4 regions of the Ruegeria sp. AWH4_226 genome follow, and region 3 is predicted to be linked to each of the others. Evidence: riboswitches for the same ligand, from Rfam matches in the RefSeq annotation. Region 3 holds a riboswitch; each other region holds the start of a gene.
What was found. Region 3 has a riboswitch for cobalamin ahead of ACXAET_RS15195 (hypothetical protein). Riboswitches for the same ligand answer to the same signal wherever they lie in the genome.
Positions count from the first base shown of each region.

Region 1: it holds a riboswitch for cobalamin, as region 3 does, so the genes downstream of both, nrdH (glutaredoxin-like protein NrdH) here and ACXAET_RS15195 (hypothetical protein) in region 3, are expected to answer to the same signal.
Region 2: it holds a riboswitch for cobalamin, as region 3 does, so the genes downstream of both, ACXAET_RS11550 (DUF1636 family protein) here and ACXAET_RS15195 (hypothetical protein) in region 3, are expected to answer to the same signal.
Region 4: it holds a riboswitch for cobalamin, as region 3 does, so the genes downstream of both, ACXAET_RS07390 (DUF1636 family protein) here and ACXAET_RS15195 (hypothetical protein) in region 3, are expected to answer to the same signal.

Region 1 covers NZ_JBSWUU010000003.1:365,541-371,555, reverse strand. Annotated here, with positions in the region: gene ACXAET_RS20205 (NAD(P)H-dependent oxidoreductase) at 1-290, opposite strand, end outside; gene ACXAET_RS20200 (winged helix-turn-helix transcriptional regulator) at 423-794, shown strand; gene nrdF (class 1b ribonucleoside-diphosphate reductase subunit beta) at 948-1,919, opposite strand; gene nrdE (class 1b ribonucleoside-diphosphate reductase subunit alpha) at 1,931-4,054, opposite strand; gene nrdI (class Ib ribonucleoside-diphosphate reductase assembly flavoprotein NrdI) at 4,036-4,440, opposite strand; gene nrdH (glutaredoxin-like protein NrdH) at 4,465-4,686, opposite strand; cobalamin riboswitch at 4,770-4,962, opposite strand; gene ACXAET_RS20175 (HupE/UreJ family protein) at 5,079-6,015, opposite strand, start outside.
Region 2 covers NZ_JBSWUU010000001.1:2,333,885-2,339,899, forward strand. Annotated here, with positions in the region: gene ACXAET_RS11535 (FAD-dependent oxidoreductase) at 1-1,021, opposite strand, end outside; gene ACXAET_RS11540 (MurR/RpiR family transcriptional regulator) at 1,090-1,977, shown strand; gene ACXAET_RS11545 (aromatic ring-hydroxylating oxygenase subunit alpha) at 1,974-3,062, shown strand; cobalamin riboswitch at 3,247-3,454, shown strand; gene ACXAET_RS11550 (DUF1636 family protein) at 3,556-3,912, shown strand; gene ACXAET_RS11555 (ABC transporter ATP-binding protein) at 3,909-4,694, shown strand; gene ACXAET_RS11560 (ABC transporter substrate-binding protein) at 4,712-5,659, shown strand; gene ACXAET_RS11565 (FecCD family ABC transporter permease) at 5,661-6,015, shown strand, end outside.
Region 3 covers NZ_JBSWUU010000001.1:3,063,198-3,069,212, forward strand. Annotated here, with positions in the region: gene ACXAET_RS15185 (DNA polymerase III subunit gamma/tau) at 1-427, opposite strand, end outside; gene ACXAET_RS15190 (protein-tyrosine phosphatase family protein) at 564-1,058, shown strand; gene ACXAET_RS15195 (hypothetical protein) at 1,060-1,467, opposite strand; cobalamin riboswitch at 1,549-1,768, opposite strand; gene ACXAET_RS15200 (alpha/beta hydrolase family protein) at 1,903-2,760, shown strand; RNA gene ffs (signal recognition particle sRNA small type) at 2,792-2,890, opposite strand; gene ACXAET_RS15210 (5'-nucleotidase C-terminal domain-containing protein) at 2,930-4,810, opposite strand; gene nudC (NAD(+) diphosphatase) at 4,985-5,965, shown strand; gene ACXAET_RS15220 (SRPBCC family protein) at 6,005-6,015, shown strand, end outside.
Region 4 covers NZ_JBSWUU010000001.1:1,508,533-1,514,547, reverse strand. Annotated here, with positions in the region: gene cobW (cobalamin biosynthesis protein CobW) at 1-1,028, opposite strand, end outside; gene ACXAET_RS07390 (DUF1636 family protein) at 1,031-1,405, opposite strand; cobalamin riboswitch at 1,495-1,702, opposite strand; gene ACXAET_RS07385 (NAD(P)-dependent oxidoreductase) at 2,143-3,099, shown strand; tRNA gene ACXAET_RS07380 (tRNA-Cys) at 3,143-3,216, opposite strand; gene ACXAET_RS07375 (protein-L-isoaspartate O-methyltransferase family protein) at 3,445-4,098, shown strand; gene ACXAET_RS07370 (TolC family outer membrane protein) at 4,196-5,614, shown strand; gene ACXAET_RS07365 (hypothetical protein) at 5,689-6,015, shown strand, end outside.

The DNA of each region.
Region 1 (6,015 bases), on a different contig from region 3:
CCAGCACATAAACGCCCATCCATTCCGGCGGTATAGACATCGTCCATGTACTTTTTGAACACCCAGGGTGTTCCCATCCAATTCACCGGAAATTGCATGATGATCACATCGGCCCAAACATGCGACGCAACCTCGGCTTCGACGTCATACCCATCTGCAATGGTCGTCAGTCGCACTTCGTTTCCTTTTGCGGCCATGGCCTCTTGCGCCCTTTGCGCAAAGCTTGCGTTTAGCCTGCCCGGGGCAAATTCATAGGGCTGCGTACCGTTGATGATCAGAATGTTGCTCATGTCTGAAACCTCGTTCAATTGACTGATTGACGCTTGACTTAAAGCGGCTTGAAGGGAAAGTTGTGTTTCCTGAGATGGAAAAGCAACCAGTATACTTTTTGTAACCTACCTTTATACCTACGGAGGTGCGCAATGCGGGCTCGGGTCGAAGATGATACCAAGGGACGAAGACAGGTTTATGAAGCCTGTACAGAGCCTTGTGCGATTGAGCGCGGCATGCGGATCATCGGCGGAAAATGGACGGGATCAATCCTGTGGCACCTCAAGGACGGTCCTGTACGTTTTAACGATTTGTCCCGAATGGTGGGCGGTGCCAGTAAAAAGATGATTGCCGAACGTCTGCGCCAGCTTGAGGCGCAAGGGTTGGTTCGGCGTGAGGTGATGGATACTGCACCAATCTCAGTCCACTACGAGATAACCAAGAGGGGACGCACCGCGCTTGGGTTTTTGGACGCATTGCGTGAGTGGAGTGAGAGTCTGCCGCAGCATAACTCCGATGCCTGACCCACGTGCGTTGGGGGCAGAAGACCCTAAGGCGCATTGCCCTTTATTCAGGATTTAATCACCCGGACGCGTCGTGCGCCAATCATGTGATGACAGGACAAACGCTGCAAAAGCGAGAAGCGCCAGCCCGCGCTTCTCGTTTGAAACCAAGGTTTAGAAATCCCAGTCTTCGTCTTCGGTCGCGACAGCCTTGCCGATGACATAGGATGATCCCGAACCCGAGAAAAAGTCGTGGTTCTCACTGTCGGGGCTGAGCGCGGCCAGGATAGCCGGGTTCACCTCAGCAACCTCTGGTGGAAACAGCGCCTCGAAGCCAAGGTTTTGCAACGCCTTGTTGGCATTGTAGTGCAGGAACACCTTTACGTCTTCGGTCAGACCGATCTCGTCATACAGTTCTTCAGTGTACTGATTTTCGATGTCGTAAAGCTCAAACATCAGCGAGAAGGCGTAGTCCTTAAGTTCCTGTTGCTCATCTTCCGGAAGCTTTTCATAGCCACGTTGGAATTTATAGCCGATGTAATAGCCATGCACGGCTTCATCCCGAATAATCAGGCGGATCAGGTCGGCGGTGTTCGTCAGCTTGGCGCGGCTGGACCAGTACATTGGCAGGTAGAAGCCGGAATAAAACATGAAGCTTTCCAGAAACACCGAAGCGATCTTGCGCTTCAGTGGGTCGTTACCAGGGGCATACGTGTTCAGGATTGCCTCAGCCTTGGCCTGCAGATGAGGGTTTTCTTCGGACCAGCGGAAGGCTTCGTCGATCTCTTTGGTCGAACAGAGCGTCGAGAAGATCGAAGAGTAGCTGCGCGCGTGCACGGCCTCCATAAAGGCGATGTTGGTCAGCACGGCCTCTTCATGCGGAGTGACGGCATCGGGCATCAGAGCAGGTGCACCAACCGTATTCTGAATCGTGTCCAGCAGGGTCAGGCCAGTGAAGACGCGGATGGTCAGTTGCTTTTCGTGGTCCGTTAGCGTCGCCCAGCTTTGGATATCGTTGGACAGCGGCACTTTCTCGGGCAGCCAGAAATTGACCGTCAGGCGGTTCCAGACCTCAAGGTCCTTGTCATCCTCCAGCCGGTTCCAGTTGATGGCGCGGGGGATCTTGGTTTGAATCATGTCTTTCATTTCACTTCCCCTTACAACGAGCAGGATACGCAGCCTTGCACCTCGGTCCCTTCAAGGGCCTCCTGGCGCAGACGTACGTAGTAGATGGTTTTGATGCCTTTCTTCCACGCATAGATCTGCGCGCGGTTGATATCGCGGGTCGTGGCCTCGGCCGGGAAGAACAGGGTCAGAGACAGGCCCTGATCGACATGTTCGGTGGCCGCCGCGTATGTGTCGATCAGCGCCTCGGGGCCAATCTCATAGGCATCGCGGTAGTATTCTAGGTTATCATTGTTCATGAAAGCCGCCGGGTAGTAGACGCGGCCGATCTTGCCCTCTTTCCGGATTTCGATCTTTGAGACGATGGGGTGGATGGAAGAGGTCGAGTTGTTGATATAGCTGATTGACCCGGTGGGCGGCACCGCCTGCAGGTTGCGATTATAAAGCCCGTGTTTCATCACATCGGTTTTCAACTTGGTCCAATCGTCGCGTGTGGGCAGGGTCATGCCATCGAACAGACCTTTCACCCTGTCGCTTTCCGGCAACCAGTCACGAGTCGTGTATTTGTCGAAGAAAACACCCGAGGCATAATCTGACTCCTCGAACCCTTTGAACGGCGCGCCCCGCTCTTGCGCCAGATCGCAGGAGGTACGGATCGCGTGATAGGCTACAGCGGCAAAGTAAACGGACGTAAATTCAACGCCTTCCGCACTGCCATAGTGAATATGTTCGCGCGCAAGAAACCCGTGCAGGTTCATCTGACCCAGACCAATCGCGTGGCTTTCGTCATTGCCCCGGCGCACCGAGGGCACCGAGTCAATCGCCGACATCTCGGACACTGCGGTCAGCGCCCGGATCGCGGCCCCAACGGTGCGCCCAAGATCACCACCATCCATGGCCTTGGCGATGTTCAGCGAACCGAGGTTGCAGGAGATATCCGTGCCCAGATGCGAATAGCTGAGGTCATCGTTGAACTCGGACGCCTCGTTCACCTGCAAAATCTCGGAACACAGGTTCGACATGTTGATCCGGCCCGCAATGGGGTTCATCCGGTTCACCGTGTCTTCGAACATCACATAGGGGTAGCCGGATTCGAACTGGATCTCTGCAATAGTCTGGAAGAATTCACGTGCGTTTACTTTGGATTTGCGGATACGCTTGTCATCTACCATCTCGTGATACTTCTCGGAGACCGAGATTTCCGAGAACGGAACGCCATAGACCTTTTCCACATCATGCGGTGAGAACAGATACATATCGGCGTTTTTCTTCGCCAGTTCGAAGGTGATATCGGGGATCACTACGCCCAGAGAAAGCGTTTTGATACGGATTTTCTCATCCGCGTTTTCGCGCTTGGTATCGAGGAACCGCATGATGTCGGGGTGGTGCGCGTTCAGATAGACCGCACCAGCGCCTTGCCGTGCGCCCAGCTGATTGGCATAAGAAAAGCTGTCCTCCAGTAGCTTCATCACCGGGATCACGCCTGAGGACTGGTTTTCGATGCCTTTGATCGGAGCCCCGTGTTCGCGGATATTGGTCAGCAATAACGCGACCCCGCCGCCGCGTTTGGACAGCTGAAGGGCCGAATTGATGCCGCGACCAATGCTTTCCATGTTGTCTTCCAACCGCAGCAGGAAGCACGAGATCAACTCCCCGCGTGAGGCTTTGCCCGCATTCAGAAAAGTTGGGGTCGCGGGCTGGAACCGGCCATCCAGAATCTCTTCCATGAAGGACATGGCCAGCGCCTCATCCCCTCGGGCCAGTGCCAGTGCGGTCATCACAACACGGTCTTCGTAACGCTCCAGAAAGCGCTGCCCGTCACGGGTTTTTAGCGTGTATGACGTGTAATACTTGAACGCGCCTAGGAAGGTCGGAAAGCGGAACTTTTTAGCGTAAGCCGCATCCCAGATTTTGCGCATAAAATTCTTGGAATACTGATCCAGAACGGCTTCTTCATAATAGCCCTCGGAAACCAGATACCCCAGCTTTTCATCCAGCGAGTGGAAGAACACGGTGTTCTGATTCACATGCTGCAGGAAATACTGCCGCGCGGCCATGCGGTCCGCGTCGAACCGGATCTTCCCCTCGCCATCATAGAGGTTAAGCATCGCGTTCAGCGCGTGATAGTCCTGCTCGTTTAGGCTGCTGTCGAGCATAGGTGTCTCCCTAGTTTCTCAAGGCCTGCGCGCACGCGGGCGATATCGGTTTCGGTGCCGGCCAGCTCAAAGGAATACAGCAGTGGCACGTTGCATTTTTGGGCAATGATGCGACCGGCAAGGGCATAGGTCGCACCGAAATTTCGGTTCCCGGCGCCGATAACCCCAGCGATCCCGGCGCGCCTGTCCGGATCGTTCAGGAACCCAATGACCTGTTTCGGCACAGCGCCGCGCCCTTGGCCATCTGCGTAGGTCGGGCAGATCAGAACATACGGGTGCGAGGGGCGTGGCATCTGGTCTATCTGCATCGGAATGCGCAAAGCAGGCAGGCCCAGTCGCGTAACAAAGCGATGGGTATTTCCCGATTTCGATGAAAAATAGACCAGCGCCGGGCTCGGCGCCGCCACGGATCAGACCAGCTGAGCGATCATGTCAGGCCGAAACCCGGACCAGTGATCGCTTCCGGCGACAACAACAGGAGCTTGACGATATCCCAGCTCAGTCACGTGGGTCATGGCGCTGTCATCCTGCGTCAGGTCAACCACGTCATAGGTGATACCTTTTGCATCCAGCGCGCGGGTGGTGGCGGTACATTGCACGCATGCGGGTTTGGAATACACGGTAATGCTCATCTGTCCTCTGTCCTTTTCGTCAAAAGCCGAGGACGCCATCGCGCAGACCTTCCCTGCGCACGCCCCCGAACCCTCCGTTCGTGGTTATCGTTCTTGCTTGCGGCAGGTCTCCTGGCTCGCGGATCAACGTTCAGGCTGGCCTTCCCAAAAACACTGTTTCAGTGGCGTGTTCAGCCGAACTTTCCGCTTACAGTTGCGGGGGCAGCGCCGGAATTTCACCGGTTTCCCTCTTAGTTTTCGATCGGAATCGAAATCACCGAAGCAACTTCATATTGGGTTTGGAAGTAAGTCGTTGTCAATATGTAGTATGCGCTTCGTGTTAATTTCTTCGTTGGGGTTGCACTATCAAACACGGCGCCGCCTCGCATCTCCCACCGTCCAGAGAGCCATCTTTAAAAACCATTCACACGCTGGACAAGCCAGAAAATCGACACACACCCGATAGCATAGCCAGTGATCGACCTTGCAATTGTCTCGGACCCTAATGGAAACGGTCGTATCACATGGCGCCATAGGAATAGCCCAAGTGAAAGACCCGCGACGAAAACAAGCTGCCCCGCTTCGACCCCCACATTAAAGGCCAAAAGAGCGGTTGGAATATCCTCGGGGGGCAGGCCAATCTCGGACAGGGCACCGGCAAAGCCAAGCCCGTGCAAAAGGCCGAAACAAAAGCAGACAATCCAGGGAAATTGCTCGGACAACCTGACTTTACCGTCTTTGTGTTTGAGGATTTCCAGCGCCATAAACACGATTGAAAGGGCGATCACGGCCTCGACCGGGGCCGACGGAACGTGCAACACACCAAGTGTGGCCAGCGCCAGCGTGATCGAATGCGCCACGGTAAAAGCTGTCACAGCCCCGATTAAGCTCCATGGATCACGCACCAGAACAAACAGGGCGAAAACGAACAAAAGGTGGTCCAAACCTTCCAGGATATGCTCGAAGCCGAGCCAGAAGTAACTTACGAAAACGGATGAAGTGGATGGATTCTCAGGCAGGTTCAGAACAGCCGTCTCGGGTGTGAGTCGAAGTGTCACAGCCGAGGCGTCCAAGGGTTGATACCGCAGCAAAACGTCGTTGCGCTGCCGTTCCAGGCCCTGAATGGTAACAGCCTGACCGGCGATTTGGGTATTGCATTCGGCGATCCAGGAAGAAACCCAGGCGGCCTTGTCGAAAAAGGGCTGCGGCCCCTGCGCCGGAGTGCAGGACGCAGGCAGAACGGCGTCGATCTGCATCGGTTGACCATTTACATCCGGTATGCGCCAAAGCACCTGCCATGTATTGGGGGCAAGCTGTTTCAGGTCCAGATATCCGGGGTCAAGGGCATGC
Region 2 (6,015 bases), 730 kb from region 3:
TCAGAGGGTTGCCATCCGGCGGATGTGAAATCGCCCCATGCACATCGCGTTGAATACCCAACTCGGCAAAGATCGGCATGCGGTTCAGGCTTTCTTCAAGCCACGGCATCACCCGGTCATAATCCGCATCGAAAAGCCAGTTTTCATATTCCCAAGGGCAATGGTCATGCCAGACCGAGTTCGGGTTCTCTTTTTCATAGATCCCGATCAGCCCGCGCTGCTGCTCCATTCGGATATAGCCCGAGACCTTGCGATCATCGCGGATCACCGGCAGTTCTTTGTCCAGATTCTGGAACTCGGGCACCGGCTCGGTCACAAAGTAATGGTGCGTCATCGAGGTCATCGGCAATTGCAGCCCCGACCATTCGCCCATCTGACGGGCATAGGTGCCGCCTGCGTTCACCACATGCTCGCAGGTGATGGTGCCCATCTCGGTTTCGACCACCCACTCCCCATTCTCGGCCTGCGTGATGTTGGTGGCGCGGCAGTTGCGGACAATGCGCACGCCCTTCTGACGTGCCCCGGCTGCCATCGCCATGGTCACGTTGGTCGGATCGACATGCCCGTCATCGGGCGTGTACAGCGCACCCAGAACGCCTTCGAGATTGTAGAACGGGTGCAGCTCGGCCACCTTTTCAGGGCCGACAAGTTCGATATTGAAGCCCAGCGACCGGCCCACCGACAAGGTGTGGCGCAGCCAGTCCATCTCATCCTCGGTATAGGCCAGACGGAACGACCCGCAGCCATGCCACGTTACCGGTTGACCCGTTTCAGCCTCTAACGCGCCCGAATACAGCCCGATATTGTAATCCACACATTTGCCCAGCCCAAAGCTTGAGGTCGAATGCGTGATCTGGCCCGCCGCGTGCCACGTACTGCCGCTGGTCAGCTCAGCCTTTTCCAGAAGAACAGTATCACCGCCCCACCCTTCATGCGCGAGGTGATAGGCAAGACCGACCCCCATGACACCGCCGCCCACGATGACGACGCGGGCATGTGACGGCAAATGTTTCTCGGACATGATTTTTCCTCTTCCCGAGTCGCGTTTCTGCTCGACACGCTAATTCCACGTTTGTACCATCGTCAATCATGAATGACACAAATGTATCATCAATCGTTCTAAACCGACTGAGCCAGGAATGGGACGCCCTGACGCCCGAGGCCCAGAAAGCCGCGCGTTACGTGCTGGAAAACCCAACGGATGTTGGGGTTTCAACAGTGCGCGAGATCGCCGAGGCCGCCAACGTCAAGCCGAACACTTTCGTGCGCATGGCCCGACAGGTGGGGTTCGAAGGCTACGAGGATTTCCGCGCACCCTTCCGCGATGCGATTCGTAAAGGCACGGTCTCGTTTCCCGACCGCGCCCGTTGGCTGCAGGACATCGGCAAGTCCGGTGAGATGGGTGGGCTCTATGCCGATATGATCGGTGCCGCGATCCGCAATATCGAAGAAACCTTTGCAGGGATTGATGCTCAGCGCCTTGAGAAAGCCGCCGAAACGATCTGGACTTCACGACAGGTGTTTACTCTGGGCGTCGGCGTCAACAATTCGAACGCGCGGAATTTCACGTATCTTGCCTCAACGGGGATGAAGCAATTCCATGCCATCCCCAGACCCGGCTCCACACCGGTGGACGATCTGGCCTGGGCTGATGAACAGGACGTGCTGATTGCCATTACATGCCATCCCTACCGCACCGAGGTAATTGAGGCGATCAAACTGGCGCGGCAACAAGGTTTAACTGTCATCGGCATTTCAGACAGCCCTGCCAGTCCGGTCATACTGAACGCGCAGCACGGGTTTGTCGTGGCCGCCGACACACCGCAATTCTTCCCGTCATCCGTTTCGACCATCGCTTTGCTGGAAACGCTACTGTCCTTCGTGATCGCCGGCTCCAGCGATGAGATTGTCGAGCGCGTGGCAAGATTTCACCAACGCAGACACCAACTAGGCCTCTACGCGGAGGAGCCCGAATGAACGCACCGCTGACCCACTCTCTGGACGCTCGGTACTATACCGACGCTGCAATTTTCGAGCGTGAGATGCAGGGACTTCTTGCGCGAACGTGGCAGTTTGCCGGCCATGTGGCGCAGGTGCGGGAAACAGGCGACTACTTTGCGTTCGAAATCGCCGGGCAAAACCTGTTCTGCATCCGCGGGCGCGATGGCGAAATCCGCACTTTTTACAATGTCTGCCAGCACCGTGCGCATGAAATGGTGACGGGTGCGGGAAACACCCGCGTCGTCGTCTGCCCTTATCATGCTTGGACGTATGAGCTGTCCGGCCAACTGCGGGCCGGACCAAATATCAAGTCCGTCCCCGGCTTTGACCGCAGCGCGATCTGCCTGACCTCGGTCCGGACTGAGGTGTTCAATGGTTTCATCTTCGTCAACCTGGATGACGAAGCCGCCCCAATGGATGAGTGGTACCCCGGCGTACGCGAAGAAATCCGCGCTTTTGTGCCTCAGATTGACGATCTCGAACCACTGGAATGGGTCGAGATACCAGAGAACTGCAACTGGAAGGTTAGTGTCGAGAATTACTCGGAATGCTATCACTGCCCGACCAATCACCCGACCTTCGCCGAGGGTGTGGTGAAACCCGAAACATATGACATCCAGCCCGATGCGAACGGCGGGTACGTCCTGCGTCATACAACCGAGTGTCAGAGCCTCGACAAGATGACCTATCCGATCGACTTGTCGGTGCCCCATGCCGGGGACTATCAGTCGTGGTTCCTGTGGCCGATGTTTTCGTTTCAATGCTACCCGGGCAACGTGCTGAACACATATCACTGGCGTGCCAATGATGCTGACCACTGTACCGTTTTCCGTGGGTGGTACACCGAAGGCGGTTCAGAAAGCGCAGTGATCCGGCAACTGGCCGTTCAGGATCGGGAAACCACGGTCGAGGAGGACATCAGGCTTGTTGAAAGCGTCCACCGCGGCTTGAAATCCCGGGGGTATCGACCCGGCCCGCTGGTGCTGGATCCCGGATGCGGGGTGATGTCCGAACACTCAATCGCCCGGCTGCAGCAGTGGATGCGCGAGGGCGTTGACTGACGCGTCATAGCGTCTGCCCCGTTGCTGCTAGCAGTAGATTGCCCTGCGCGATTCCCGGACTGTAAGCCCTAGCTCAAGCCAACCGCAGTCTGTTTGCCGACGCGGCTTTCCGAATATCCTCAACCGGCGACCTGATTTTATGGTGGGTCGCGTATTCCTGTATTGACGCATGCAGCGAAGTCAGGCACTCGTTAAACACGATGGTTCCCTGGGACATGCGCCCATGGATGAAAAGGGAATACGGTGAGGACTGCCGCGTGGCGCCAAATCCGTGACTGCCCCCGCAACTGTAAGCGGTGAGCGACGCCAAGAATCCACTGGCCGAAAGGTCGGGAAGGATGGCCAAGCGATGACCCGCAAGTCAGGAGACCTGCCATCAAGTATAAACCAACCCGGGGCGGGGCGTCCTGGAAGGAGGCTTTGATGACACGTCATATGCGTGTTCTGACACTTGGCACCTTCTTTTTGCGCTTTGCATCAAGCGGAGCGCAGTATGCCAGCGACACGTGATCATTTCCTGCTGATATGTTCGAGCTGCAAAGAGGGTATGTCTGCAGAAGCATTAAGCCAGTCGCTGACCGACAAGTTGCCGACCGGCTTCTTGGTTCGCGCTATTGCTTGCATGGCAGGGTGCGAAAGACCGACAACCGTTGGGTTTCAAGCCCATGGCAAAGCCCAATATCTGTTCGGTGATATTCAAACCGAGCAGGATATTCAGGCGCTGGCAGAGTTTGCACATCAATATCAAAACAGTTCAGACGGCTGGACCAATGCCACGGAAAGACCGCGCGCATTGTTTCGCAAGACTTTATCCCGAATGCCCCGAATCGAAGTGGAGACGTCCGGATGACCTGCCCTTCTTTTTTGGTTGCGCGTGATCTTGAATACTACGCCCTCAACGGCGACGTGCTTCTGCAGCACGCATCATTTGAGCTGGAAGAGGGGGCCATCCTCGCCATCGCCGGACCGAACGGCGCGGGAAAGACGACACTGCTGAACCTGCTGTGCGGGGCGGCAGAGCTTGTTTTGGGCGATGTTTGGATCAAAGGCCAAAGCCTGAAACAGATGTCCGCTGCGGAAAGGGCCAGAATGATGGCCGTGGTCAGTCAGCAGGAATTGCCGGATGGCCGGCTTGGTTTGCGGGACTATGTTGCATTGGGTCAGATTCCGATCCTTTCGGACCGATCTACCGAGGAGCACGCCAAGGATCTGGACCGGATCATTAACCTGACCGGACTGGATGGTCTGGCAGAAAAAAAGATGGCGGTCCTGTCCGGCGGTGAGCGTCAGCGCGCCCATATCGCCCGTGCCCTGGCGCAAAATCCCTCGTTACTGTTTCTGGACGAGCCGACAAATCATCTTGATCCTGACGCCAAGGGCAGGATGCTGTCATTGGTCGCCGACCTTGGCATCACGGTGGTGATGATCGTGCACGATCTGGTTATGATCCCCGAATTTGCCACTCATGTCGCGCTGATGAAATCTACCCGGATCACCAGTTTTGGCCCCGTGGCCAAGGTGCTGACGCCCGAGCACGTGCGCGACACGTTTGGTGTCGATTACCTGTGCTTTCATCACGAAGGCCGCGTAATCCCGGCGCTGGATATAAGAAAAACAACTGTTTCAACCTAAAAAAGGGAGTGCTTCTCATGAGAAAATTTTGGTCTGTGGCGCTGGCCATGCTGATCGCAGGTGGCGCGTCCGCGCACGAAGTGACCATTGACAATTGCGGCGAACCGCTGGTTTTCGACACCAAACCCGAGCGCCTTGTGGTGCATGACATGAACATGACCGACATGGCTTTTGCATTGGGACTTCAAGACAAGATTGTCGGCCTGACCGGCATCACAGGCTGGTACAAGACCAGCCCCGAATTTGACCAACTGCGTGGTGACATCCCCGAGATCGCACCGAAATACCCAACCGTCGAAAACCTTGTCGCGGTCGAGCCTGATCTGTTCTTTGCTGGCTGGTATTACGGTATGAAGCCCGGCGGCGATGTGACACCGGACACACTGGAGCCTTTTGGGATAAAGACTATGATCCTGACCGAAAGCTGTGTGCATTTGGACAAAGATCGCCCGGCCGCCAGCATGGACCTTCTGTTCGATGATGTCTTGCGCCTGGGCAAGGTCATGCATGTCGAAGACAAAGCAGAAGGGCTTGTAAACGGCTGGAAAGAAGAACTGGCCGCTATTGAAGCACAGACCGCAGAACTACCCAAACCACGGGTGTTCCTGTTGGACGGTCCGGCGGACGCGCCTTTTACCGCAGGCAAGTTTGCCATTCCTGATGCAATGATCGCTGCTGCGGGCGGTGAAAACGTTACGCACGACATGGATACCAGTTGGGGTCGAACCTCGTGGGAGGCCGTCGCAGCCGCGAACCCGGAATTCCTGATTTTGCTGGATTATCAAACCGGCAACGGCGCCGAGGATACCTTTAAGTTCCTGCAAGATCACCCGGTGATGTCTGAAACCGATGCTGTGAAAAACGAGCGCTGGATCGGGCTGCGGTATGAAGAAATGACTCCGGGGCCAGCGAATATCGAAGCGATCTCGAAAATGGCTCGGGCGATGCATCCGGGTCTGAATTAATATGGGCCGAACAGGTCTGATATTCTTGCTGGGGGCGGTCACTCTGATCGCCCTTTTGCTTATCTCAACCGTGTATGGGACAACGCCCATCCCTGTCATGGATTCTGTTAACGCGGTGTTGATAGGGACTGGCATAGTCGAAGGTGACATGGGTCCAACGCATCGCATCGTCTTTGACCTGCGTTTACCCCGAGCATTGTTCGCAGCCGTAATTGGCGCAGGCCTGGGCATTGTCGGCGTTGTTCTGCAAACCACAACGCGCAACGATCTGGCCGACCCTTTCCTGTTTGGTCTGTCCTCGGGCGCAGCGGCAGGAGCGGTGTTTGTCATCACTGTGACCGGAGATCTTCTGGGGT
Region 3 (6,015 bases):
AAAGCATGTGAACTTCGTCGATGATATAGATCTTGTAGCGTGCGCTGGCGGCGCGATAGCGGACGCTGTCGATGATCTCGCGAATATCGTTCACGCCAGTTCGGCTGGCGGCGTCCATTTCCATCACGTCGACATGGCGACCTTCCATGATGGCAACGCAATGCTCGCACTGACCACAGGGTTCGGTTGTCGGCTTGCCTTGACCATCCGGACCGATGCAGTTCATGCCTTTGGCGATGATCCGCGCCGTGGTGGTTTTTCCGGTGCCGCGAATACCGGTCATGATGAAAGCTTGCGCGATCCGATCAGCCTCGAACGCGTTTCTCAACGTGCGCACCATTGCGTCCTGACCCACAAGGTCAGCAAAAGTTTCCGGGCGGTATTTGCGGGCAAGAACCTGATAGGCGGGGCTGGGCGTGTCGTTCATGTCTGCTCTGTCGGATTCGGTTCAGGACCGCAGCGTAGAGACCCCCGCGCCCGGCGTCCACAGCCACATAAGATGAAAATGGGTTTGCCGGGATGTTTGCACGTCGTAGAAGCACAGAGGAAAGAGAGAGGGTGCAGTGGGTCAGTTCGCAATTCACTCAGTCCACGTTGGAAACGGCACCGTTGCCCTGTCGCCTTTGCCCGGCTGCGGCGGTGAGTACCTACGTGATTTGGGCGCAATCCGTGGCTGGCAGCCAAATCTTGTGATCTCGGTGACAACAACGGGTGAAATGCTGCAAGATGGCGCGAACCGTTTGGGGGATGACCTGCGTGCAGAAGATATCAGGTGGGTACACTTCCCGACTGAAGATTTTGCTATTCCGACCCCGCCGGGTGATACGGCTTGGGCCGATATCGGCGCGACTGCGTCGCATATACTGTCCCGTGGGGGGAAGGTACTGGTGCATTGCCGCGGGGGTTGCGGCCGCTCTGGCATGATTGTGCTGCGCCTTATGGTCGAGCAGGGAGAATGCCCTGAAACCGCGTTAAAGCGATTGCGTGCCGTGCGAGAGCGCGCTGTCGAGACACATGATCAAATGGATTGGGCGGCCCGCCCAGCGATAGGCCGATAGGTCAAAGCGCCATTTGCCGATCTATCTCAACGACAGGCTCTGTTGCAAGGGTTGTGACTTCCAGCATTGCGCAGGGCGGGGTGGTCAGCATGCCTGCTGGACGAATGGCTGTATCCAGGCCAAACATCATGTCCGCGTAAATCTCAAGCGTTTCAACAGGGGCATCATCGGTGGCCCCGCAATAGACACGGATGAGGTCTTTTTGCGCTCTGAACCGTGCGACGCAGCCTTGCGGGCAATAGGACAGCTCGCTATTGCCGTCGAATTCAAACTCAGGGGTTGTCGCCGGGACCGCAACGTCAATCGCTTGCAAGACTGAGCGCGCCATCTGCGCCAGTGCCGGGCAGGTTTTGCCGGTTTTCTGACACATGGTTGCCGAGAATTGGTGTGTCTTTGTCTTCCAGATCATACTGCGCCCTCCGCGCATGGATCGGGGCATGGATCAGGTGTGACAATGTCTTGACGACCTGTCCGGGCGCCCCGCCCGAGTTTCGATTTTGTTTCGATGGCAGGTCTCCTGACTTGCGGGTCATCGCGTTGCCGACCTTCCCAACCTTGCGGTCAGTGGTATTCCGGCATTGCTCACCGCTTACAGTTGCGGGGGCAGTCTCGGCCTTGGTCCATTCCGATTTTACGGGCAGGACCGCACCGTGTTCCCTTTTCATCCGGCCCCGAGATCCGGGGCAGGAACCATCAGCCCCTCGCTAGCGGGTCAGGGTGGCTTGAGTCAAGCGGCCTGTTGGTTTGCGAGGTGGACGTGGGGTCATGTTGAAACCCGGTTGACTTGGCCCGGCAATCCATGCGGATACATCAGGTGAACTGATTAGTTCAGATAGAGGGTAGGATGCTGGATACCGAACAAGCCGTGCTGACCGAGGATATTCTGATTCCGTCAGGTGCGACCGAATTGTCGGCTCGGCTATATTGCCCGATAGACACGCCCCGAACGGCCGTCGTCATTCACGGGGCAACCGGCGTGCCTCGGGACTACTACCAGCATTTTGCGCGCTGGCTGGTTGCTGAGCAGGGAATGGCCTGCCTGACCTATGATTACAGCGACTTTGGCCATTCGCTGAGCGGTCCGCTAAAGGCGGCACGGGCCACGATGGCGGACTGGGCTTTGACAGATATGCCCGCAGCACGCGCCGAAATACGAAAGCGATTTCCCGATGCGCAGCAATGGAGCATTGGCCATTCCATCGGTGGAATGTTGGGGCCGATTCAATCCGATCTGGATCAGATTGATCGTATGATTTGTGTATGTTCAGGGTTGGTCACAGTGTCGGATCACCCGTGGCCATACCGCGGGCTTGCCTTGCTGTTCTGGTACGGTCATGCCCCATTGGCCGTCAAAGCACTGGGCTATTTACCGGGCAAGGCGCTGGGTTTCGGGGCAGATTTGCCCGCGTCAGTGTACTGGCAGTGGCGCGGATGGAGTACCGCGCCGCGCAACTATCTGCCCGAAATCGGAGTGACCTTGCCCGACGCTCGCGAAGCGCCGCCAGACACACCCGTGGATCTTTTTACATTCGACGATGACGATGTAGTGCCGCCGAAGGCGGTTTGGCGGTTGGCCGGTCTTTTCGGACCCAACGCGCGCCGGCATGTCCTGTCTCCGACTGAGCTTGGTTTGCCCAAGGTAGGACATATCGGAGCTTTTGCCCGTCGCAACGCCGCAGTCTGGCCGCGATTGATTGCCTAGGCCGGACGCGGAGAAGGAAATGGTGAGGAAGAAGTGAGAGGTTGGACATCGACCCAAGCGGGGCTCGTTGTGGCTGCTTCCTTCCGGACCTGACCAGGTTGGCGAGGCGCTCGCCCGCGCCAACCTCTCACGCAGGGATATAAGCAAACCACTTCCGAAACACAACCCGTCAGAGCGTCAATCGGACAAGCAAAAAGCCCTCATCATCAGTTCCGATGACTTGAGGGTCGAAACCACTTAGTTCCACTAGATGATCCTGCGCCTTCTGGCCTGTTCGAAGCAGGGATGTCGCCCCCTGTAAGGGCACAAAGGTAAACGGGTAGGGGGCAGCCTCGAGCGGGTCGCGCGGCAAAGAGCCGGACAGATAATCCTGCAGGGCGCGTTGAACAAGCAAGGGTGGCAGGTTTATGAGCTCTGCCGCTTCCATGAATCGGAAATGGCCACCGCCATTGGCGCGATGATTGTTCGACGCAACCACAAACCGCTGATCAGCCGTCAATGGTTGCCCCTCAAAACGAATGTTTCGAATACGCTGGTGAGTGGGGGAAATCAGATGGCCTGCCAAGTCAAAACGTGGGGGCTGCGAAAGGTCGATCTGATAGGTCAGACCCTGCAGAATGTCAAAATTGTACCCGGCCCGGTTTGTGTTGATCAGATCGGCATGCTGGCCGGGTTGAATGCAATTGAGAACACTCGCGGACATTTCCAGCCAATCCGTAACCTGTCTTTTATCAACCAATACGGCCCGCAATTCATTGGGAAAGACACATAGATCGTTTACGTGGCGCACACAGATCTGACCAGCCGGGATATCAGTGAAGTATCGCGGACCGGCGCGTCCTCCGACCTTGGACGGCGCGGCTGCAGACAGAACCGGCAAACCTGCAAACGGTGTCGTCTGCAAATAGGGCCTGACCGCTGCCGCTTGCGCAGCCGCCGTCAGAACAAGACCCCTGTCCGGGGCGCAAAAGCTGAAATAGCTGTGCAGGTGACGATCGGTCTGACCGATATGTTGTGCTGTGCGTCGCCGGGTTTCCAAGTGACCGGGTGTGAAGAGTTGCCTTAACACCGGATCTTTTGCGACGGGCGCGGGCGACGCGCCGGATTTTGAAGGGCATACCGACCGCAGTTCGACATGGCTGTGACGCGCGCGCCATTCACTGCCATCAAGCCTGTCCAACTCCAGATCAACCAACCCAAGATTTGCGCCGGCCGCTCCGGGCATCACGACCGGCTTTCCATGCACTTTACCCCGTTTCGCATCGACATGCGCACAACAGTCATGTGCCTTTCCAGGCAGCGTCAGGTGCGAATGCCCGGCGATCAAGGCATCAATCCCATCGAGCGCGGCCAGAGGCACAATCGCGTTTTCAAGATCGGAACCCCCTTTCGTGGGGCCAATACCTGTATGCGCAAGGGCGATGATCAGATCACAGCCCAGGCTTTTAAGGTCCGTAACCTTTTCTGTGGCGCATGCTAAAATCCCGTTCATGACAACCTTATTCCCCAGCTTATGCGCTTCCCATTTCGCAGTCTGTGGCGGAAGAACTGAAAAAACACCGACTCTCAGCGAAACTGGCTGACCCTTGTACAGACCCGTTTTGGTGACGATGGTGTGGCCCTTCCACGACGGGCTGGCATCTTGCCGGTGCGCATTGCTGCAAATCACCGGGCAGCTTGAGGCCGCGATCACTTGGTCAAGCGTATTCAAGCCGAAACTGAAGTCGTGGTTGCCCAGCCCAATGGCGTCATAACCAAGATCGCCAAACGCACGCATCAGGATATGAGGCGCGTTTTCCGGTTGCACTGCCCATTCCCCAAGCGGCGTACCCTGCAGCGAATCCCCGTTGTCAAACAGCAGAACCATGGCGCCCTGCGCCTCGGCTTCTTGCCGGGCAGCACGGATCAGGTGTGCCGTGCGGGTGAAACCGATCGACGGGTCAGGTGTGTCTGAATAATAGTCAAAGCCGCAGAGGTTCATGTGAAGATCGGAGGTTGCAAGGATCCGTATTTTCAGCGGCGCGTTCGGTGGTCTGGGGGAGTCAGTCAAGCTTCTACTTCTGGATGTTGTATACGCGCCATATTCTCCAAAAAGTATAATATGTGCAACTTGTAAGGTATGTCTGCAATCATCCAGCAGCCTGGGGTGTTCCGGTGCAAGAATTGCCATTGCAACATGGGGTCAGCCGTGGCACCCCCGTGCCGACTACCCGAAGGACTTAGTATGAAACACGCGGAACTTGTGACGTTTGGCAGTTCAGGCCTTGATCGCGCGGCGCAGATACGGGGCGATCTTGACAAACTGGCGCAGGCCCAAACCCATCCACAGGCGCGCTGCCTTTTGCTCTGGCGTGGCAAGCCGCTGGTTCAGGGCGAGGCGCTGGACCGTCTGGGCCTCGTGCCGATGGATCACGATCTGGTCAAGAATGGACCGGGTGGCAGTATTGAAGAGCCGGTGTTTCTGGGTCTTTCCGATGGTGATCCGGTCTTTGCCCAGGATATATCGGCCTGGTCGCCCGACGGGATGGACATGTCGCAGGTTGGCGGCTTTGTCGATCCGTCAGAACAGCAACACCCGGATTTGCCCCAAGGCTATGTCTTTGCTGAACTGCGCCGAATTATGACCCGTCTGTCTGCCCGAGAGGCAGAATTGGCTGCCGCGGCTAAAGCGGTCATCGGCTGGCACGAGACGCACAGGTTCTGCGCGCGGTGTGGTGCGCCCAGCGAGGTATCGCAGGCCGGATGGCAGCGCAGTTGCCCGGTCTGTGGCGCGCAGCATTTCCCGCGCACCGATCCGGTGGTCATCATGTTGATCACCCATGGGGATTCGGTTCTGATCGGGCGATCGCCGGGATGGCCCGCGGGGATGTATTCGCTGCTGGCGGGTTTTGTCGAACCGGGCGAAACGCTTGAGGCGGCAGTCCGGCGTGAGGTGATGGAAGAGTCTGGTGTGCCGGTCGGTTCGGTCAGCTACCTCTCCAGCCAGCCGTGGCCATTTCCCGCCTCTTTGATGTTTGGTTGTTCCGGCGAAGCACTATCGCGCGAGATCACCATTGATCCGGTCGAAATCGAAGATGCGATATGGGTAAGTAAGCCCGAGATGATGCAGGTCTTCGCAGGCGAGCATCCGACGCTGCTGCCTGCACGAAAAGGGGCCATTGCGCATTTCCTGCTGCAAAACTGGCTTGCGGATACGCTGGACTGACAAAATACTGAGTAAAGAGCGATATAAACACGAGCCGCCATGCAGTTTAC
Region 4 (6,015 bases), 1.6 Mb from region 3:
AGTATATCACGGATTTCGGCTTCTTTGATATCATCATGTTCGGCGATCACGACCAGACGCGAGCGGCGCTCTTCACCCGGTGCCCACGGGCGGTCATATTGGTGACGCACGCGCGCACCCACCGCCTGTACCAGCAAGCGCATCGGCTTACCTTCAACTGCGGCATATCCTTTGACGCGCAGGATATTCAGCTCCTTGGCCAAGCGTTCTATTTTGGCAACCAATTCGGCAGGGTCGGTTTGTTCCGGTAAGTCGACGATGATGCTCTCGAAGTCATCATGTTCGTGGTCGTGGTGGCCGTCGTGGTGTGATGGACGCGCGTCCATGTCATCCTCGGCAGCGGCCCCAAGGCCCAGCACAACGCGCACATCCACAACACCGTCGGCAACCTCGACCACCGGCAGCGGGCGCGGGGCCTCAGCGGCGATGATCTCCTTGGCCTTGGCCACGCCGTCCGGACCGGCCAGATCGGGCTTGGTCATCAGGATGATGTCGGCGCAGGAAATCTGATCTTCGAACACCTCGGACAGGGGTGTTTCGTGGTCGATCGATTCATCTGCCAGGCGCTGGGCATCCACCGCCTCGACATTTGGGGCAAAGCGACCGGCGGCAACGGCCTCGGCATCGGCCAGAGCGATCACTCCGTCAACCGTGATTTTCGAGCGGATATCGGGCCAGTCGAACGCCTTGAGCAGCGGCTTTGGCAGGGCGAGGCCCGATGTTTCGATCAGGATGTGTTCAGGGCGTGGTTCCAGCGCCATCAAGGCTTCAATGGTTGGGATGAAATCATCGGCCACGGTACAGCAGATGCAGCCATTCGCCAGTTCCATGATGTTTTCCGCCGGGCAATCCGGGATTGCGCAGGATTTCAGGATATCGCCATCGACGCCGACATCGCCGAACTCATTGACCACAACCGCCAGGCGTTTGCCCTGCGGATTCTGCATCAAGTGTTTGACCAGCGTTGTCTTGCCGGAGCCCAAGAAGCCGGTGATCACGGTAACGGGGAGTTTTTCGAGGTTGCTCATTCTCATGCTCCAATCGGGGGAATACGGGCCGCACAGTTCTTGCGGAAATGTTCAGGACGTTCGCGCCATTTGACCAGACCGTCTTCGGCGGCGAGATACTTGGTGACGCCTTCGATGATGGTGTCAACGTGTTCGGTCTCATCGAGGTTTTCATAGACGAAGGTCCAGCGTGTCGGACCTCCGCGCAGTACGATGGAACAGCCCTGATCGCAGTTTGACAGGCATTCGACTGGTTTCAGGTCTATGCCGTCCGGCAAGCCAGCATCCTCAAGCGCCTTGTGCAATAATCTGCCCGGTCGCTGCGCATCATCCTCGATGGGCAAGCCTCGGCGGCAGGTTGTACAGACCAGCAATTCGACTGGTGCAGTCTCGGTCATGTCTCTCATCCCCCCAATCCTTTATGGGGGACGGGGTTTCATGCGGGCCACGTCTGCACATGGACCCGACACCGGATCACCCCGCCCGGTTTCAACTTCGTGTGCTGGCAGGTCTCCCGGCTTGCGGATGTCAGAGGATCACTCTGGCAGGTGTCCCGCCTTCCCGGCCGTGAAGGCCAGTGGCATTGGGCACCCTCTCCGGTCACGGTCGCGGGGGCGGCTGCGTTTGACGGTCTTTCCGCTGACGCATTCCCTTTTCATCCATTAAAAACGGACACCAACGTATCGGACATGCGGTACCAGCAGGGGGGTTGTCAAGCACGAGGCAAGGGTTGCAATCGTTCAGATCAGAAAAGCGACAAGCCCGTGTCAATGAGCGGCATTTGCGGCCGGCCCGTTCAGCAGCCTGAGACTGAATGAACCGGCGGTGAGTAGGGTGGACATATCTTGATAAACTCTTAACCACCGTGCCTTCCCGTGAAAAGCTTTCGCCGTAAGTCAGACTTGAGAAATTGAAAGAAAAAGAAACCCGCCCTTTGCGTCGGTCACAGGTCGTGTGCCGTTGTCACAGAGTTGAGATAAAATGCGGCCGATACTCAACTGCTTAACCCAGCAGGCTTTGGTGGGTGATCCATATGCCACCACAATTATTTGACCAAAACTCGGAGCATTATTCGTTTTCTTTTCCGGCAAGCAAAACGGATACTTGCCCGAACTGCGACCGTCAGGAGGAAGAGATGCGAGTCGGTTTTATCGGTTTAGGAAATGTGGGCGGCAAGCTGTCGGGATCGCTGTTGCGAAATGGAATTGACTTGACGGTCCACGACCTCAACCCCGATCTGGTGGCCGAGTTCGTGGCTAAGGGCGCAAAAGCGGCGGAAGACCCCGCTCAGATGATGCGGGATTGCGATGCTGTCATCACCTGCCTGCCATCCCCAGCAGCCTCGGACGCTGTTATGCAGGAAATGCTGCCCGAGGTCGGGCCGGGCAAAATCTGGATGGAGATGTCAACGACGGACGAGGCGGAAGTCAAACGCCTTGGCGCTATGGTCATCGAACGCGGAGGTGCAGCCGTTGATTGCCCGGTTTCCGGTGGCTGCCATCGTGCGGCAACGGGCAATATCTCGATCTTTGCCGGATGCGACCGGGAAACCTTTGAACGTATCTTGCCTTTCCTGACCACGATGGGGCGGCGCGTGCTGCATACAGGTGATCTTGGAACTGCCTCGGTCTTGAAGGTGCTTACAAATTATCTGGCCACCGCCAACCTGATCACCTGCGCCGAAGCACTTGTTACAGCAAAGGCAGCAGGGATGGATCTAAACACGACCTACGAGGCGATCAAAATCTCGTCAGGTACCTCGTTTGTCCATGAAACCGAGAGCCAGGTCATTCTGAACGGGTCCCGTGACATCTCTTTCACGATGGATCTTGTGAAAAAAGATATCGGTCTGTTTCAGGAGGTCGCCGACCGCGCTGGCGTACCTTTGGAAATCAACCCGGTGATGATCGAAATCTTCAATGACGGGATCGCGCGCTATGGCGAACGTGAACTGTCGCCGAATATTATCAAGCGGTTGGAAGAAGTCACAGGGCTAGACATTACCGCCCCGGGATTTCCGATCGAAATGACGGATGACGAACCGGAAGAGCCCGGCTACGAGGTGATCCCGCAAGGCCGCCGGGCCGAATGACGCACCATATGTGGTTTCGAAACAGTCTGTGTTTTCAGAAGAGTGGAGGCGAGTACCGGAATCGAACCGGTGTACACGGATTTGCAATCCGCTGCGTCACCACTCCGCCAACTCGCCTTATTAAGTAAAATCAATTACTTGAGGTGGTGTGTCAGGCGTTTTAGCACCTTTCTCGGGGGGCGTCCAGTGGCTTGGATGTAAAAATCCGTACCCAGGTGCAGCAGCTTGGCCTGGTCGAACTCTGCGCGCCTTGTATTCGGTTCAACTTTCGACACCACAGCCGTTGCTGGTTTCGTCCGGATATGGCACAAGCCAAGCATTCTTGGGACTAACATGAGCGATCCAATGACAGATTTCGCAACCCGACGTCGTACGATGGTTGATACACAAGTCCGACCCTCGGATGTCACGAAATTCCCCATCATAGACGCAATGCTGACCGTCCAGAGAGAGAATTTCGTGCCCGATTCTTATCGCGAAGCGGCCTATGCCGAGGGTATCATCGACCTTGGGGATGGACGTTGTCTGCTTGAACCGCGGACACTGGCAAAAATGCTGGATGCGCTGAATATCTCGAATGACGAGGTGGTTTTGGATATCGCCCCCGCGCTGGGCTATTCCACCGCTGTTGCAGCCCGCATGGCACAGTTGGTCGTCGCAGTGGAAGAGGATGAGGCTCTGGCGGCAGAGGCACAGACCCTTTTGATGGAAGCCGAAGCCGACAACGCGATTGTACACGTGGGTCCGTTGCAACAAGGCGCGATCGAGCATGGACCCTATGATGTCATAATGATTCAGGGCGGGGTCGAGCAGGTGCCCGACACCCTGATCGAACAGTTAAAAGATCGCGGGCGCATCGCCTGTTTGTTTGTCGAAGGAAAGCTTGGCACCGTTCGGATCGGTCACAAATCTGGTGGACAAGTGACGTGGCGTTACGCATTCAATGCCAATGCCCCGGTTTTAAAGGCATTTTGCACTGAGTGTGCATTTTCGCTATAGTTCTGACGCATATTGTTCTGCTGCCTTGATTAGTTGAAAACAAACGCGCAAACTGCGGTCAGGGCAGCGTAATTTTGTTTTTTAGAAGGAATTGGGTATGCGTTCAAGGACAGGGGGAAGGTTTGTTAAGGCACTTGCACTGACTGCGGGAATCGCACTCAGTGCCGTGCCGGGGCGTGCGGTTTGGGCTGATAACCTGACAGACGCCTTTATTGGGGCTTATAACACCAGCGGTCTGCTGGAGCAAAACCGCGCGTTGCTACGTGCGGCTGACGAAGATGTAGCGATTGCATTATCTGCGCTGCGTCCAATCATCAACTGGGCGGTCGAGGTTAGTCAGGACTATACGCGCTCTACCGTGAGTGATGTTGTGACGCGGGATGAGCCCTCTACATTTTTCACCGGACTCACGTTGAGCCAGTTGGTCTATGATGGCGGCTTCTCGGTGCTGGGCAAGCAGTCTGCGCAGGAAATCGTTTTGTCGACGCGACAGGCCCTGCTGGATGTTGAGCAATTCGTTCTCTTCCGTGCGGCCAATGCCTACTTGTTTGTTCTGGAACAAGAAGAGGCGGTTCAGATTCGCCTGAACAACGTCGACGTGTCCTCGGAGGAACTGAGGGCGTCACAGGATCGATTCGATGTAGGTGAGGTGACCCGTACGGACGTCGCACTTTCCGAGGCACAGCTGGCAAGCTCGCAAGCCGATTTGGCAGTTGAACGCGGGTTTCTGGCACAGGCGCAAGCGGAATACGTAAACGCAGTCGGCAATGCGCCGGGGCGCACGGCTGGTCTGCCGGGGTTACCCAGTCTACCTGGGTCCGAGGCCGAGGCGGTCGCATTGGCCCAGCGAAACCACCCTGCTATTCAATCTGCTCAGCACGAAGTGCGCGCTCTTGACTTGCAGGTGCAGCAGCAGCGCGCCAATCTGGGTCCAAATGTCCGGCTTTTTGCTGATGCTGGTATTTTTGAAAGCTATGACAACGACGACAACGTTGAAGATGCATCAATCGCTCTGCGCTTTGAACAGCCGATTTATGCGGGTGGCAGGTTGGCAGCCAGCGTGCGTCGTGCAATGGCGACACGGGATGCGTCACGCGCCAACTTGTTGAACGTTCAGAAGGACATTACGCAAGGCGTAGTCGATGCTTTTGCCTCGTTTCAGGCCGCTTCAGCCAGTTTGAGGGCATCGACGGAACGGGTTCGTGCATCACAAGTTGCCTTTGATGGTATCCGGGAAGAAGCGACGCTGGGCGCACGGACGACCTTGGATGTTCTGAATGCGCAGCAGGACTTGCTGGATGCGCAGCTGGCCGAGGTAAGGTCACGTGTTGAACGCACACGGTCAGCCTATCAGCTTCTGCAGGCGCAGGGTCTGCTGACGGCGGAACGTTTGGGCCTGGCGGTACAGATCTATGATCCTACGCTTTACTACAACCTTGTGAAAAAGGCTCCGGCCCAGGTTAGCCGGCAGAGCAAAGATCTGGATCGCGTCCTCAAAGCATTGCGTCGCGACTGAGGACAGATACTACCTGTTGTGAGGACCGGCTTGTTTGGCTACACTCAATCCTGAGGATAGAGCGGTAGAGAACAATGACGGATAAAGTCGTAAAAACGGGAATCGAGGACGTCCTGTCCTCGATTAAGCGTTTGGTGAACGAAGATAGCAGGAAAGTCCCAAGTGCCTTCGCACCGGCCGGGTCGCGAAAGCCAGGACGGTTGGTGCTTACAGATGCGTTGCGTGTCAGTGAAACGACACCGGATGCGCCCTCGAAACCTGAAAGTCAAAAACCCGCTTATAGGGCAGAGGATTCGGTTCAGCCGATGCTTTTGCGGACCGGTGACATTGTCAGGCACGCCGAGCCAGCGACAGAGCAGCAGACCAATGCCGAGCCCGAGACTGGCGAATCTGGTGGTCTG